DNA from 3 places in the Pantoea sp. SGAir0183 genome. Region 1 is predicted to be linked to each of the others. Evidence: predicted binding sites of a transcription regulator. Region 1 holds the regulator's gene; each other region holds the start of a gene.
The links. Region 1 encodes CRP, which controls carbon source genes, mostly activating them, when cyclic AMP is high. Its sites were predicted from a motif close to ATGTGANNNNNNTCACAT; they were not measured.
Positions count from the first base shown of each region.

Region 2: glpT (glycerol-3-phosphate transporter) is a predicted target of CRP. The motif match lies at 2,600-2,617, and genes of this name have one in related genera.
Region 3: deoC (deoxyribose-phosphate aldolase) is a predicted target of CRP. The motif match lies at 1,750-1,767, and genes of this name have one in related genera.

Region 1 covers NZ_CP028053.1:410,738-415,003, reverse strand. The annotation lists gene C1N59_RS01890 (phosphoribulokinase) at 43-912, shown strand; gene C1N59_RS01885 (OsmC family protein) at 942-1,346, opposite strand; gene crp (cAMP-activated global transcriptional regulator CRP) at 1,649-2,281, shown strand; gene C1N59_RS01875 (YccS/YhfK family putative transporter) at 2,340-4,266, shown strand, end outside.
Region 2 covers NZ_CP028053.1:4,257,951-4,262,216, forward strand. The annotation lists gene metR (HTH-type transcriptional regulator MetR) at 1-825, shown strand, start outside; gene C1N59_RS19815 (YehS family protein) at 910-1,389, shown strand; gene C1N59_RS19820 (carboxylate/amino acid/amine transporter) at 1,578-2,441, opposite strand; gene glpT (glycerol-3-phosphate transporter) at 2,799-4,139, shown strand; gene yigL (sugar/pyridoxal phosphate phosphatase YigL) at 4,181-4,266, opposite strand, start outside.
Region 3 covers NZ_CP028053.1:763,663-767,928, reverse strand. The annotation lists gene deoA (thymidine phosphorylase) at 1-834, opposite strand, end outside; gene deoC (deoxyribose-phosphate aldolase) at 894-1,673, opposite strand; gene C1N59_RS03720 (TatD family hydrolase) at 1,904-2,677, opposite strand; gene C1N59_RS03715 (patatin-like phospholipase family protein) at 2,674-3,723, opposite strand; gene C1N59_RS03710 (DUF1328 domain-containing protein) at 3,963-4,124, opposite strand; gene osmY (molecular chaperone OsmY) at 4,224-4,266, opposite strand, start outside.

The DNA.
Region 1 (4,266 bases):
TGCTAACAATGCTCATCGCCCGACGTCACAGGGACTTCAACTATGTCTGCACGCCATCCGATTATCGCGGTAACGGGCTCCAGCGGTGCGGGAACCACCACCACCAGCCTGGCGTTCCGTAAAATTTTTCAGCAACTCGGTTTGCACGCTGCCGAACTGGAAGGGGACAGTTTTCACCGCTTTACCCGACCCGAAATGGACATGGCTATCCGAAAAGCGCGCGATCTGGGGCGACATATCAGCTACTTTGGCCCGGAGGCGAATGATTTTGGCCTGCTGGAGCAAACGTTCATCGAATACGGCGAACACGGTAAGGGCCAGTCGCGTAAGTATCTGCACACCTATGATGAAGCCGTTCCCTGGAACCAGGTTCCCGGCACCTTCACGCCCTGGCAACCGTTACCTCCGGATATGGATGTGCTGTTTTATGAAGGCTTGCACGGCGGCGTGGTGACTGCACAACACAATGTGGCGGAAAAAGTCGATTTGCTGGTCGGCGTCGTGCCCATCGTCAACCTGGAGTGGATTCAGAAACTGGTGCGCGATACCAGCGAGCGTGGCCATTCACGCGAAGCGGTGATGGATTCGGTAGTGCGTTCCATGGAAGATTACATCAATTTCATTACGCCGCAGTTTTCACGAACCCATATTAACTTTCAGCGCGTCCCCACGGTGGATACCTCTAATCCCTTTGCCGCGCGCACCATCCCTTCGCTGGATGAAAGCTTTGTGGTTATCCACTTTCAGGGGCTGGAAGACATTGATTTTCCCTATCTGCTGGCCATGCTGCAGGGATCGTTTATTTCCAATATCAACACGCTGGTGGTACCCGGCGGCAAAATGGGACTGGCGATGGAGTTAATTATGGCGCCGTTAGTAAAACGGCTCATGGAAGGGAAACGGATTGAATAACCACAGAGGCCAGCCTGGCCTCTGTGAGATTACAGCGCGATCACTTCGTAGCTGTGGGTAATGTTGACGCCTTTGCCTAACATGATGGCGACAGAGCAATATTTTTCCGCTGACAGATCGACAGCGCGTGCCACGGCTTTATCCGAAAGTGCGTTGCCGCTGACGATAAAATGCAGATTGATATGGGTAAAGATGCGGGGGGCTTCTTCCCGACGTTCAGACAATAGTTTCACTTCGCAATCAACCACATCGTTGCGGCCTTTTTGCAAAATTGACACAACGTCAATGGCGCTGCATCCCCCTGCCGCCATCAGCACCATCTCCATAGGGCTCGGCGCTTTATCGCCAGAATTGCCATCCATCAGTACCTGATGGCCGGACGATGATTCCCCCAGGAATGTTAACCCTTCAACCCATTTGACGCGTGCCTGCATAATTTTGACCTCAGAATACCCTGTTTTGGCTCAGCGTACGCTTTTGCCTGGGAAACAGCAATCCAGAGAAAACGCCATCTTGCTGAAGCGAGACAACACAAGACAGTCGACGTAAGCTGTGCTACAAACAGAGCTGAAAATATTTTTCGTCATCCGAAGACGAAGCCGGGAAGAATGATGCGCACTGCGCCGAATGCAGCCCGAATAATTTCCTGAATGGAAAGACGCTTAACGCTTACATCGCCTGGCAGGGAAACAGAGCCCTGTATTTTGGGCACGATTACAACAGAGGATAATAGCGAATGGTTCTCGGCAAACCGCAAACAGACCCTACACTTGAATGGTTCCTGTCCCATTGCCATATTCACAAGTATCCATCCAAAAGTACGCTCATTCATCAAGGTGAAAAGGCGGAAACGCTTTACTACATCGTTAAAGGTTCCGTTGCGGTACTGATTAAGGATGAAGAAGGCAAGGAGATGATTCTGTCCTATCTGAATCAGGGCGACTTTATTGGTGAGCTTGGCCTGTTCGAAGAAGGTCAGGAGCGCAGCGCCTGGGTACGTGCGAAAACCGCGTGCGAAGTGGCAGAGATTTCCTACAAAAAATTCCGTCAGCTGATTCAGGTGAATCCGGACATCCTCATGCGCCTCTCCTCGCAAATGGCGCGCCGTCTGCAGGTCACATCGGAAAAAGTGGGCAACCTCGCGTTCCTTGATGTCACCGGTCGCATTGCGCAGACGTTGCTCAACCTGGCGAAACAGCCGGATGCCATGACGCATCCTGACGGCATGCAAATTAAAATTACGCGTCAGGAAATTGGCCAAATCGTGGGATGTTCACGTGAAACCGTGGGACGTATTTTGAAGATGCTGGAAGACCAGAATCTGATCTCCGCACACGGCAAAACAATTGTTGTTTACGGCACGCGCTAAGCTTTATTCTTCACGGCATAATGGCAACGTTATGCCGTGAATTATTTGCGTTGAGCCGATGTGGCGAAGAATAATTTATCACCCTGAAGTTAACTATGCCCTGCGCCAGACACTGGTGTTGTGTCTCCCCGTCGCGCTCGGCTGGCTGTTTGGCGATCTGCAAAAAGGATTGCTGTTCTCATTGGTGCCTGCCTGCTGCAATATTGCCGGTCTGGATACACCCCACAAACGCTTCTTTAAACGCCTGATTGTCGGCGGCAGCCTGTTTGCCCTGGGTAGCTTACTGATGCAGTGGCTTCTGTTTAAAGACGTGCCCTTACCGCTTATTCTTTTCGCTCTGCCTTTGCTGCTGGGCGTGACAGGTGAAATCAGCCCACTGCACGCACGGTTACTCCCTGCCACACTGATCGCAGCGATATTTACCACCAGCCTGATTGGCCGCATGCCCATTTACGTACCGCCCCTGCTCTACATCGGCGGTACGCTGTGGTATGGCCTGTTTAACTGGTTCTGGTTTTGGCTGTGGAAAGAGCAGCCAATGCGTGAAAGCCTGAGTCTGATTTACCGCGAACTGGCGAACTATTGTGACGCCAAGTACACCTTGTTGACGCAACTTACCGATCCGGAGAAGGCGCTACCACCGTTGCTGGCGCGGCAACAAAAAGCAATCGACCTCATCAACACCTGTTATCAGCAGATGCATATGCTGTCCGCCAGCCGCGATCACAGTCATAAGCGACTGACCCGCGCTTTTCAGGTCGCACTGGATTTACAGGAACACATTTCTGTCAGCCTGCATCAGCCAGAAGAAGTGCAAAAACTGGTAGAACAAAGCCATGCTGAGGCCGTGATTCGCTGGAATGCGAAAACCATTTCCGCCCGTTTACGTGAGCTGGCAGACAACATCCTGTACCACCAACTGTCCAGTCGCTTTGATATGGACAAGCAGCTGGGGGCACTGGAAAAAATCGCCCGTCAGCACCCGGACAATCCGGTAGGAAATTTTTGCCTTTATCACTTCAGCCGCATCGCACGGGTACTGCGTACACAAAAGCCCCTTTATCAGCGTGATTTGATGGCGGATCGCCAGCGCCGTTTACCGCTTCTGCCCGCACTCAGAAGCTATCTCTCGCTGCGCTCTTCTGCCCTGCGCACGGCCGGACGTTTTTCTGTGATGCTGATGCTGGGTAGCGGGCTGGCGCTGTTCTTTTCGATTCCCAAACCCTACTGGATTCTGATGACCATTATGTTTGTCAGCCAGAGTAACTACAGCGCTACACGGGTGCGTATTCAGCACCGTGCGCTGGGCACCTTTGCCGGGCTGGTGATTGCGGCAGCCTCGCTGCGGCTGGATGTCCCTGAACCGCTGGTGTTGAGCATCATGCTGGTGATTACCTTTATCAGCTATCGCTTTACCCGCCAGTTTTACGGCTGGTCGATGGTGGGGTTCACGGTCACCGCGGTATATACCCTGCAACTTCTGTCACTTAACGGCGCACAATTCTTACTGCCGCGCCTGCTGGATACCCTGATGGGCTGCCTGATTGCGTTTGGCGGAACGTTATGGCTTTGGCCGCAATGGCAAAGTGCCCTGCTACGACAGAACGCACATGATGTGCTTGAGGCTTTCCAGGACGCGTTACGCATGTTGCTTGGTCCGGAACAGTCTCCCGAGGTACTCGCCTATCAGCGCGTTAACGTTAATCAGGCCCACAATGCAGTCTTTAACTCACTAAATCAGGCGATGCAGGAGCCGGGGTTTAACGCACGCTATTTACAGGATATGCGTTTATGGGTCACGCACAGCCAGTTTATCGTTGAGCACATCAACGCCATGACGATTCTGGCACGCGAACATACCATGCTGCCGCCTACGCTGGCGGAGCACTATCTGCAATGGTGTGAAATTGCGCTGCAGCGTTGCCAGCAGCGGCTTGAATATGATGGCGAAAGTTCGCAAACCGATCTTTTACAGGGGATTGAAG
Region 2 (4,266 bases), 520 kb from region 1:
GCGTTGTCACATCAGTTCAGCGATCTGGAACAGCGGCTCGGATTCCGCCTGTTTGTACGCAAAAGCCAGCCATTGCGCTTCACGCCGCAGGGCGAAATTCTGTTGCAGCTGGCGGAACAGATTCTGCCGCAAATTCAGCAGGCGCTTCAGGCCTGCCATGAGCCGCAACAGACTACGCTTCGTGTTGCCATTGAATGTCATAGCTGCATTCAGTGGCTTACGCCGGCACTGGATAAGTTTCGTCAGAGCTGGCCACAGGTGGTGATGGATTTTAAATCAGGTGTGACCTTCGATCCGCAACCTGCACTGCAACAGGGTGAGCTGGATATCGTTTTAACGTCCGATATTCTGCCGCGCTCGGGCCTGTTCTATTCACCGATGTTCGATTTCGAAGTGCGCCTGGTGCTGGCACCCGATCATCCTCTGGCTCAGGTCGAACATATCTCCCCTGACGCACTGGCCGACGAAGTGTTGATGATTTACCCGGTGCAGCGTCAGCGGCTGGATATCTGGCGTCATTTTCTTCAGCCCGCGGGCATCAGTCCTGCACTGAAGAATGTGGATAACACGCTGTTGATGATTCAGATGGTGTCGGCGCGCATGGGCATTGCCGCGCTGCCACACTGGGTAGTGGAGAGCTTTGAAAAACAGGGGTTAGTGATCACGAAAACACTGGGAGAGGGATTATGGAGTCGGCTTTATGCCGCCGTGCGTGACGGCGAGCAGCGTCAGCCTGTGCTGGAAGCCTTTATCCATTTTGCCCGTCAGCATGCCTGTGAACATTTGCCTTTTGTCAGGAATGCCGCGCATCCTGCAGCCGTTTAGCCGCATGAGCGACAAAGCTGCGCGGCGGCGGGCAAAATCCCCTATAATGCGCAGCCTGTTGACTGACCTTGAGACGATCTCACCATGACTAACAACGATATTTTGCGCAGCGTGCGCTATATGCTCGATCTGAACGATGCCAAAATGGTGGCGATTTTTGCCTTAGCGGAGTGCGAGGTTCCTCAGGCCGATATCACCAGTTGGCTGAAAAAAGATGAGGATGCGGCATTTCGCCCCTGCCCCGATGTCCTGATGGGCTATTTCCTGAATGGCTTAATCTTTCATCGCCGTGGGAAAAGTGAGGATGCCCCTGCGCCTTCCATCGAGCGTAAGATGAATAACAACATTTTCATGAAAAAGCTGCGTATTGCATTTGACCTGAAAACGACCGACATCCCTGATATCCTGAAAAAAGCCAACTTCACCGTGTCTCAGGCAGAGATTGGCGCGATCTTCCGTAAACCGGATCACAAAAACTATCGTGAATGCGGTGACCAGATTCTGCGTAATTTCCTCAAGGGGCTGACGATGATTCATCGCCCTGCGCCAGTTAAGCCCGCTTAAACCAGCCGCCGACTTACGCTCGTCCCGCCGGAGAAAGCGCACCGGGATAACAATGCGGTCCGCTCTGCCGGGCGAGCAGACGTCGTCTTGCTCGCCTTCTGCCGACGCGCGCCCCGTCCGCCATGGGATCGCAACAGACTGAGCGGCCTGCTACTTTTGGCGTCGATGCGCGGCGATGCCTTGTTTCTTCACTGTTGATTGTTCTTACCGACCACCCAGCGCTTATGGACCCACAAGGACGCTACTATCACGAGCGCACCGGCAATAAAGCTTGGCCAGTGTGGCTTTTGCTGCCATATCGCCAGGTTGACCAGCAAGCCTGCCGGCACATGCATGTTGTTCATGATGCCCAACGTGCCAGCATCGACCTGCGTAGCACCGTAGTTCCACATAAAGTAACCCAGTCCGGACGCCACCACGCCCAGCCAGACCAGAATGCCCCACTGCAGTGAGGTGGTCGGGAGTTTATGCGGGTTGCCCCAGACGGCCCAGGCCACCACCGCAATCAGCACCGCGCCCAGATAGAACCACGAAAAGGCCGTGTGCTGCGGCACAGGACGGGTTTCCTGCAAACGTTTGTAGCCCACCATACCTGCTGCAAAGCAAATATTGGCTAACTGTACCAGCAACAGGCCGAACCAGAAGTTATCGCTGACTTTGTCATAACGAATGATTGCCGCGCCCGCCACAGCCAGCAACGCACTGAAAATGTACCCTGCGCGCAGAGGCCGTCGACTGATCACGTCGTAGATCAACGTGACGTACAGCGGCGTCATCACGGTAAACAGCAGGAATTCAGACACGCTCAGATAGAGATAGGCTTCGAAACTCAGTAAATACATGATGCCCAGTTGCAGCATGCCTACCAGCATATACAGCAGGAGCGTAGAGGGGCGATAGCCGCGCCAGCGCAGGAAAGGCAAAAATACCACGGCCGCCAGCGCCAGGCGCATCAGCACCGAAAACCAGCTGTCAACCTGACCGGCAAGATACTCGCCAATCAGGCTGAATGAAAAAGCCCACAGAATGGTAGTAACAATCAATAAAAGCACGGTAACAACCCCGAAATAAACAGAGCGACAGTGTAAACAATGTCCGCACAGCAGGGAGATTTATCTGGTTGACATCTGTGCATTAACCAGGCAGTTACGCATTAATCTGCCGGTCAGGCTTTTTATCTTCTCATCGGGCATATCCTGTCAGCAGAAAAATGTGCGCATCAGCGCATCGGCCTGAGCTTTTTGCGCCAGATTGTCATAAATCTGTAACATATTTGTCATTCATCACAGTAAAGCCATGTATCTCTGTCTATTCTCTGCGCGAAATGGCGCATCCCGATCGCCGTTTTCTTGAGTTTTGCCCAACCTGCCGGGAATCAAAATCATAATGCGCCCTGGAGGGCCGCCGCTATGTTGAGTATTTTTAAACCTGCACCACACCAGCCCCGGGTCGAAGATCATCGTATCGATCCACGCTACCGTCGCCTGCGCTGGCAAATCTTTATCGGAATTTTCGTTGGCTATGCGGCCTACTATCTGGTTCGAAAGAATTTCGCCCTGGCGATGCCCTACCTGGTTGAACAAGGCTTCTCACGCGGCGATCTGGGTTTTGCGCTTTCAGGCATCTCCATCGCCTATGGCTTTTCCAAATTTATTATGGGTTCGGTGTCAGACCGGTCGAATCCACGGGTCTTCTTACCTGCCGGCTTAACGCTGGCGGCTGCTGTAATGCTGATTATGGGGTTTGTGCCCTGGGCAACCTCCAGCATTATGGTGATGTTCGTACTGCTGTTCATCTGTGGCTGGTTTCAGGGAATGGGCTGGCCGCCCTGCGGACGCACTATGGTCCACTGGTGGTCACAAAAGGAGCGCGGCGGCATCGTTTCTGTGTGGAACTGTGCGCATAACGTCGGCGGCGGGATTCCGCCCCTGCTGTTTCTGCTGGGGATGGCGTGGTTCAACGACTGGAAAGCCGCGCTATATATGCCCGCCTTCGGGGCGATCGCCATTGCGATTCTGGCCTTTGCCCTGATGCGCGATACGCCGCAATCTTGTGGATTACCGCCGATTGAGGCCTATAAAAACGACTATCCGGTGGATTACAACGAAAGTCATGAGGAAGAGTTCACTGCCAGACAAATCTTTATGAAGTATGTCCTGCCCAACAAACTGCTGTGGTACATCGCTCTGGCAAATGTGTTTGTCTACCTGCTGCGTTACGGCATCCTCGACTGGTCACCGACCTACCTGAAAGAAGTAAAGCATTTCACGCTTGATAAGTCCTCCTGGACCTACTTCTTTTATGAGTATGCGGGCATTCCCGGTACGCTGTTGTGCGGCTGGATGTCAGACAAGGTCTTTCGCGGCAACCGTGGTGCGACAGGGGTGTTTTTTATGACGCTGGTTACCGCTGCTACCGTCATCTACTGGCTAAATCCGCCGGGCAATCCCGGTGTGGACATGGCCTGCATGATCGCGATTGGCTTTCTGATTTATGGACCGGTAATGCTCATTGGTCTGCATGCGCTGGAGCTGGCACCCAAAAAAGCGGCTGGCACGGCTGCCGGGTTTACGGGGCTGTTCGGTTATCTGGGTGGCTCAGTCGCGGCCAGCGCCATTGTGGGTTATACCGTCGATTATTTCGGCTGGGATGGCGGATTCATCGTGATGATTGCCGGCGCCGTTATGGCGGTAGTGCTGCTGCTGTTAACCATGATCAGTGAGCACCGGCATAAGCAAAAAAGGGCATAACGGATTTGCCAGAAGGCCGGCTTACCGGCCTTCTTTTCGGATTACGACAGATAGAGTGTTCTCAGCGTCTCCGGGACGGCATCCTGGGCATTACTGCCAATCACTTCCAGTTCAGGTAAGGTGTCTT
Region 3 (4,266 bases), 350 kb from region 1:
GGCCAGCGTCACGTCCAGCAGGCGCGGATTGCGCTGCTCACCCGTCAGGAAGCGCACGGCTTCGCGCACTTCCAGGGCATTGCCCGCCGAAGAAGCCAGGACCTGATTCATATCTGTTAGCAGCGCCGTGGTACGGCAGCCCGCGCCATTCGCCACGCCCACAATGGCCTGCGCCAGACTCTCAGAGGCTTCCCAGGTCGGCATAAAGGCGCCGGAGCCGACTTTGACATCCATCACCAGCGCATCCAGGCCTTCGGCCAGTTTTTTTGCCAGGATCGAAGCGGTAATCAGCGGAATGGAATCCACGGTGGCGGTGATATCGCGGGTCGCGTAAAAACGTTTATCCGCCGGTGCCAGCGAGTTAGTTTGCCCGATGATGGCCACACCAACCTGCTTGATGGTCTGGCGGAAATGGTCATCGCTGGGGAAAATGTCAAAACCGGGAATCGCCTCCAGCTTATCCAGCGTACCGCCGGTATGGCCCAGTCCGCGTCCGGAGATCATCGGGATATAGCCGCCACAGGCCGCCACCATGGGTCCGAGCATCAGCGAGGTCACATCGCCCACGCCGCCCGTGGAGTGCTTGTCGACCACCGGCCCGTTCAGATTCAGTGAAGCCCAGTTCAGGACGGTGCCGGAATCCCGCATCGCCATGGTCAGCGCAACGCGCTCCGGCAGTGACATATCGTGGAAATAGATGGTCATTGCCAGTGCGGCAATTTGCCCTTCGGACACGCTGTTATCGCGCACCCCGTTGATGAAGAAACGAATTTCGTCTTCAGTCAGCGCCTGGCCGTCACGTTTTTTTCGAATGATTTCTTGTGCGAGGTACAATGTCGCCCCCTTACGTCAGGGAAAGAGGAGAAGAGGCGGCCGTGAGCCGCCCGGATGAATCAGTAACCCGACTTGCTGGTGTCGCTGCTGTGCCCAAGCGTGTTGAGCAGATTTGCCAGCAGGCTGGAGGCACCAAAACGGAAATGGCGGGCATCGGCCCAGTCGGCACCCAGCGTGTCATCCGCCAGTTGCAGATAGACAGCGGCATCTTCAGCGGTGCGAACGCCGCCTGCCGGTTTGAAGCCAACCTGCGCTTTCACACCTTTGTCGCGAATGACGCTCATCATGATCTGCGCCACTTCCGGCGTGGCGTTGACCGGCACTTTACCGGTTGAGGTTTTGATAAAGTCAGCCCCGGCATCAATCGCAATTTCAGAGGCCTGACGAATCAGCGCTTCCTGCTTCAGTTCGCCGGTTTCGATAATAACCTTCAGTAAAACGCCGGCTTCCGCACAGGCGGCTTTGCAGGCCTTGACCAGATCAAAGCCGACCTGCGCATTGCCTGCCATCAGCGCGCGATAAGGGAAAACCACATCCACTTCATCAGCGCCGTAAGCGATGGCGGCACGGGTTTCGGCCAGCGCAATCTCAATATCGTCATTGCCATGCGGGAAGTTGGTTACGGTGGCAATGCGCACGTTAGGCGTGCCCTGCTCACGCAGCGTTTTACGCGCCACGGGAATGAAACGCGGATAAATACAGATGGCAGCGGTGTTACCCACCGGAGATTTCGCCTGATGACAGAGCGCGATCACTTTCTCGTCGGTGTCATCCTCGTTCAGCGTGGTTAAATCCATCAGTTTCAGGGCGCGCAGGGCCTGCTGTTTAATATCGGTCATGGTGATCTCCAGAACATCGGGTAAACGTTCGCCCACCCTTGAATGTGATAATATTAACAATGATAACGGCCATTTTTTGTGCACCAAATCACATAAAAGTATGAAACGTCTGCAAATACTCAGCGAAATTTAGATTATCTGCAAAGTATGGCGCAAGGCAGCCAGTATAAGACAGCGACAGGGATGTTACTATTATAACATTTCACCAGGACATGATGTGACGGCGGGAATTATGTGAGCGAAAACAGCGCATGACTGTTGTGCCATAACGCGTCGGCGATTTCGGCGGGCGGCTCGTCACGCAGTTCACACAACACCTGCCAGACTAAAACGGCGCGCTCGGGCCGGTTTGGCTGGCCCTGGTAGCCGTTCAGCGGCATATCAGGCGCATCGGTTTCCAGCAGCAGCGACGAGAGCGGTAAACGGGCAATCGTCTGCCGGGTTTTACTGGCTCGGGGATACGTAATCGTGCCGCCTACGCCAATCGCATAGCCGAGCTTAATAAACGCCTGCGCCTGCTGCAGGCTACCGGCAAAACCGTGTACGACGCCGCGCCGTGGCACAGCCTGACGACGCAGATGCAGTGCCAGCTGATCGTGCGTGCGGCGCGAATGCAGGATCACCGGCAGATCGTAACGTTTCGCCAGCTTCAGTTGCGCATCCAGGAAACAGGTTTGCTTATCAAACTGCGGATCGTCCCGATACAGATCCAGGCCGATCTCACCGAGGGCCACCAGCTTTGGGGGCCGCTGTTGTAACAGGCTTTCAAGCTGAGCGAGGTGCTGCTCATCGTGCTGCTCCGTCACAATCGGATGCAGGCCGAGTGCGGCATATAACGCGCGGTGCTGCCGGGCTAACTGGCAAACAAGGTCAAAGCGCCCTGCCTCGACCGATGGCACAATAATTTTTTCTACGCCCGCGTCCGCAGCCTGGCGCAGACTGACGTCGGCCGCGTCCACAAACGGCGGAAAATCAAAGTGACAGTGGGTATCAACAAACCTCATGTCAGCGGACCCTCGCCATAAGTGCCATCGTTGCCGGTCAGCGGGATGACCGGAGCGATATCCCCCGGCTCATTTGCCACCGGCGCAGAAGGGACCACAATATCCAGCCCTGTGTGGGGCTCGGCATCGCTCAGCCATTGCCCCAGCGTGGCAATAAAGTAGCGACCACAGCGGCGCCCCAGATGGTAATCCTGATTCAACGCGGCAATACGACTGCCCAGTGCGTTACTGGCTAACACGCGCGGCGGGAAGATTTCGATGATACGTAAATCGCCCGGCGGCTTTTCAATAAACTGCTGGGTTTCGCGATAGGTCTGCTCGTGATGGTGCAGAATCTTGATCATTGGCTGCAGCGCCCCGCCGCTGAACCAGCGTTCCATACGGGTCACCCAACGGGGCACATCGAACATCTGCGACGGCACGGTACGGATGACCACAATGGTATCGGCCCCGCGTTTTGCCGCTTCGCGCACGGGAATCGCATCGCTGACGCCGCCATCCAGATAGCTTATGCCTTCCAAATCCACGCCCAGACGGTAAAAGCCCGGAATGGCGCTGGAAGCCTTAATAATATCCAGCCAGTTACTGGCTGTGGGGGCAAAGTAACTGGGGGCATAATCATCACTGCGACAGGCGCACATGTAAAATTGCCGCCCCGAAGCAAACAAGGTTTCGGCGCTGGTCATGGCCAGCGGAAATTCGCTGCGGGTGATATCAATTAACCAGTCGAGATCGATAAGATTACCGCCGCGCAGGAAACGCACGGGGTCAAAGAACAGCTTACTGGTGGTATAGCGGGTAATTACCCGACGTGCATAGCCCGGCTGGCCGCAGACATAAGCGGAAAGGTTCTGCGCACCAGCAGAAGAGCCTAACAGCAACTGAAAGGGATTGAATTTTGCCCGCTGGAACTCATCCAGAACGCCTGCTGTGAAAATGCCGCGCTGGCCGCCGCCCTCGCACACTAAGGCAATCTTGTTGGCTTTAAACGGTGTGAGCGCAAGGGGTTCAATGGCCCCGAGCGTCACGGGAATACGTATACCCAATGTACCGACCTCAGAGTGGGATCCCGAAATACGAATTAAGAGAATGCAGGGAGTTAATTGTGGGTCGATACTAGCACGGAGAACCAGCCAGAGTGTCCATTAATTGTGCTATTAGCGTTGCGCTTTTTAACACTTCGTTGCGAATATGAAGCATCCTTTGCTTCACACTACCTTTCGCGACAAATAACTGGTCTCCGTTTAACGCTGACTATGCCAGCGTTAACCTGTCTGGGTCATCGCTATAGCTTTTTACGGCCAGTAAACAAGCTGATGAGGAACAGAATAATACCCACCACGAACACGACTTTCGCTGCCCATGCTGCGGTACCGGCCAGGCCACCAAAACCTAATGCAGCGGCGATCAGTGCAATCACCAGAAAAATAATGCCCCAACGAAACATAAGCCTCTCCTTAACCATTTTTAATATTGAACTGCTTGTTTCATCCCAGGATGGGTATTCTTATTAGTGCGGCCCGGACAGAGGCCGCACGGAGTCATGTTAAGACTTGACCTTCAGGTCGTTTTTAACACTTTTTACGCCT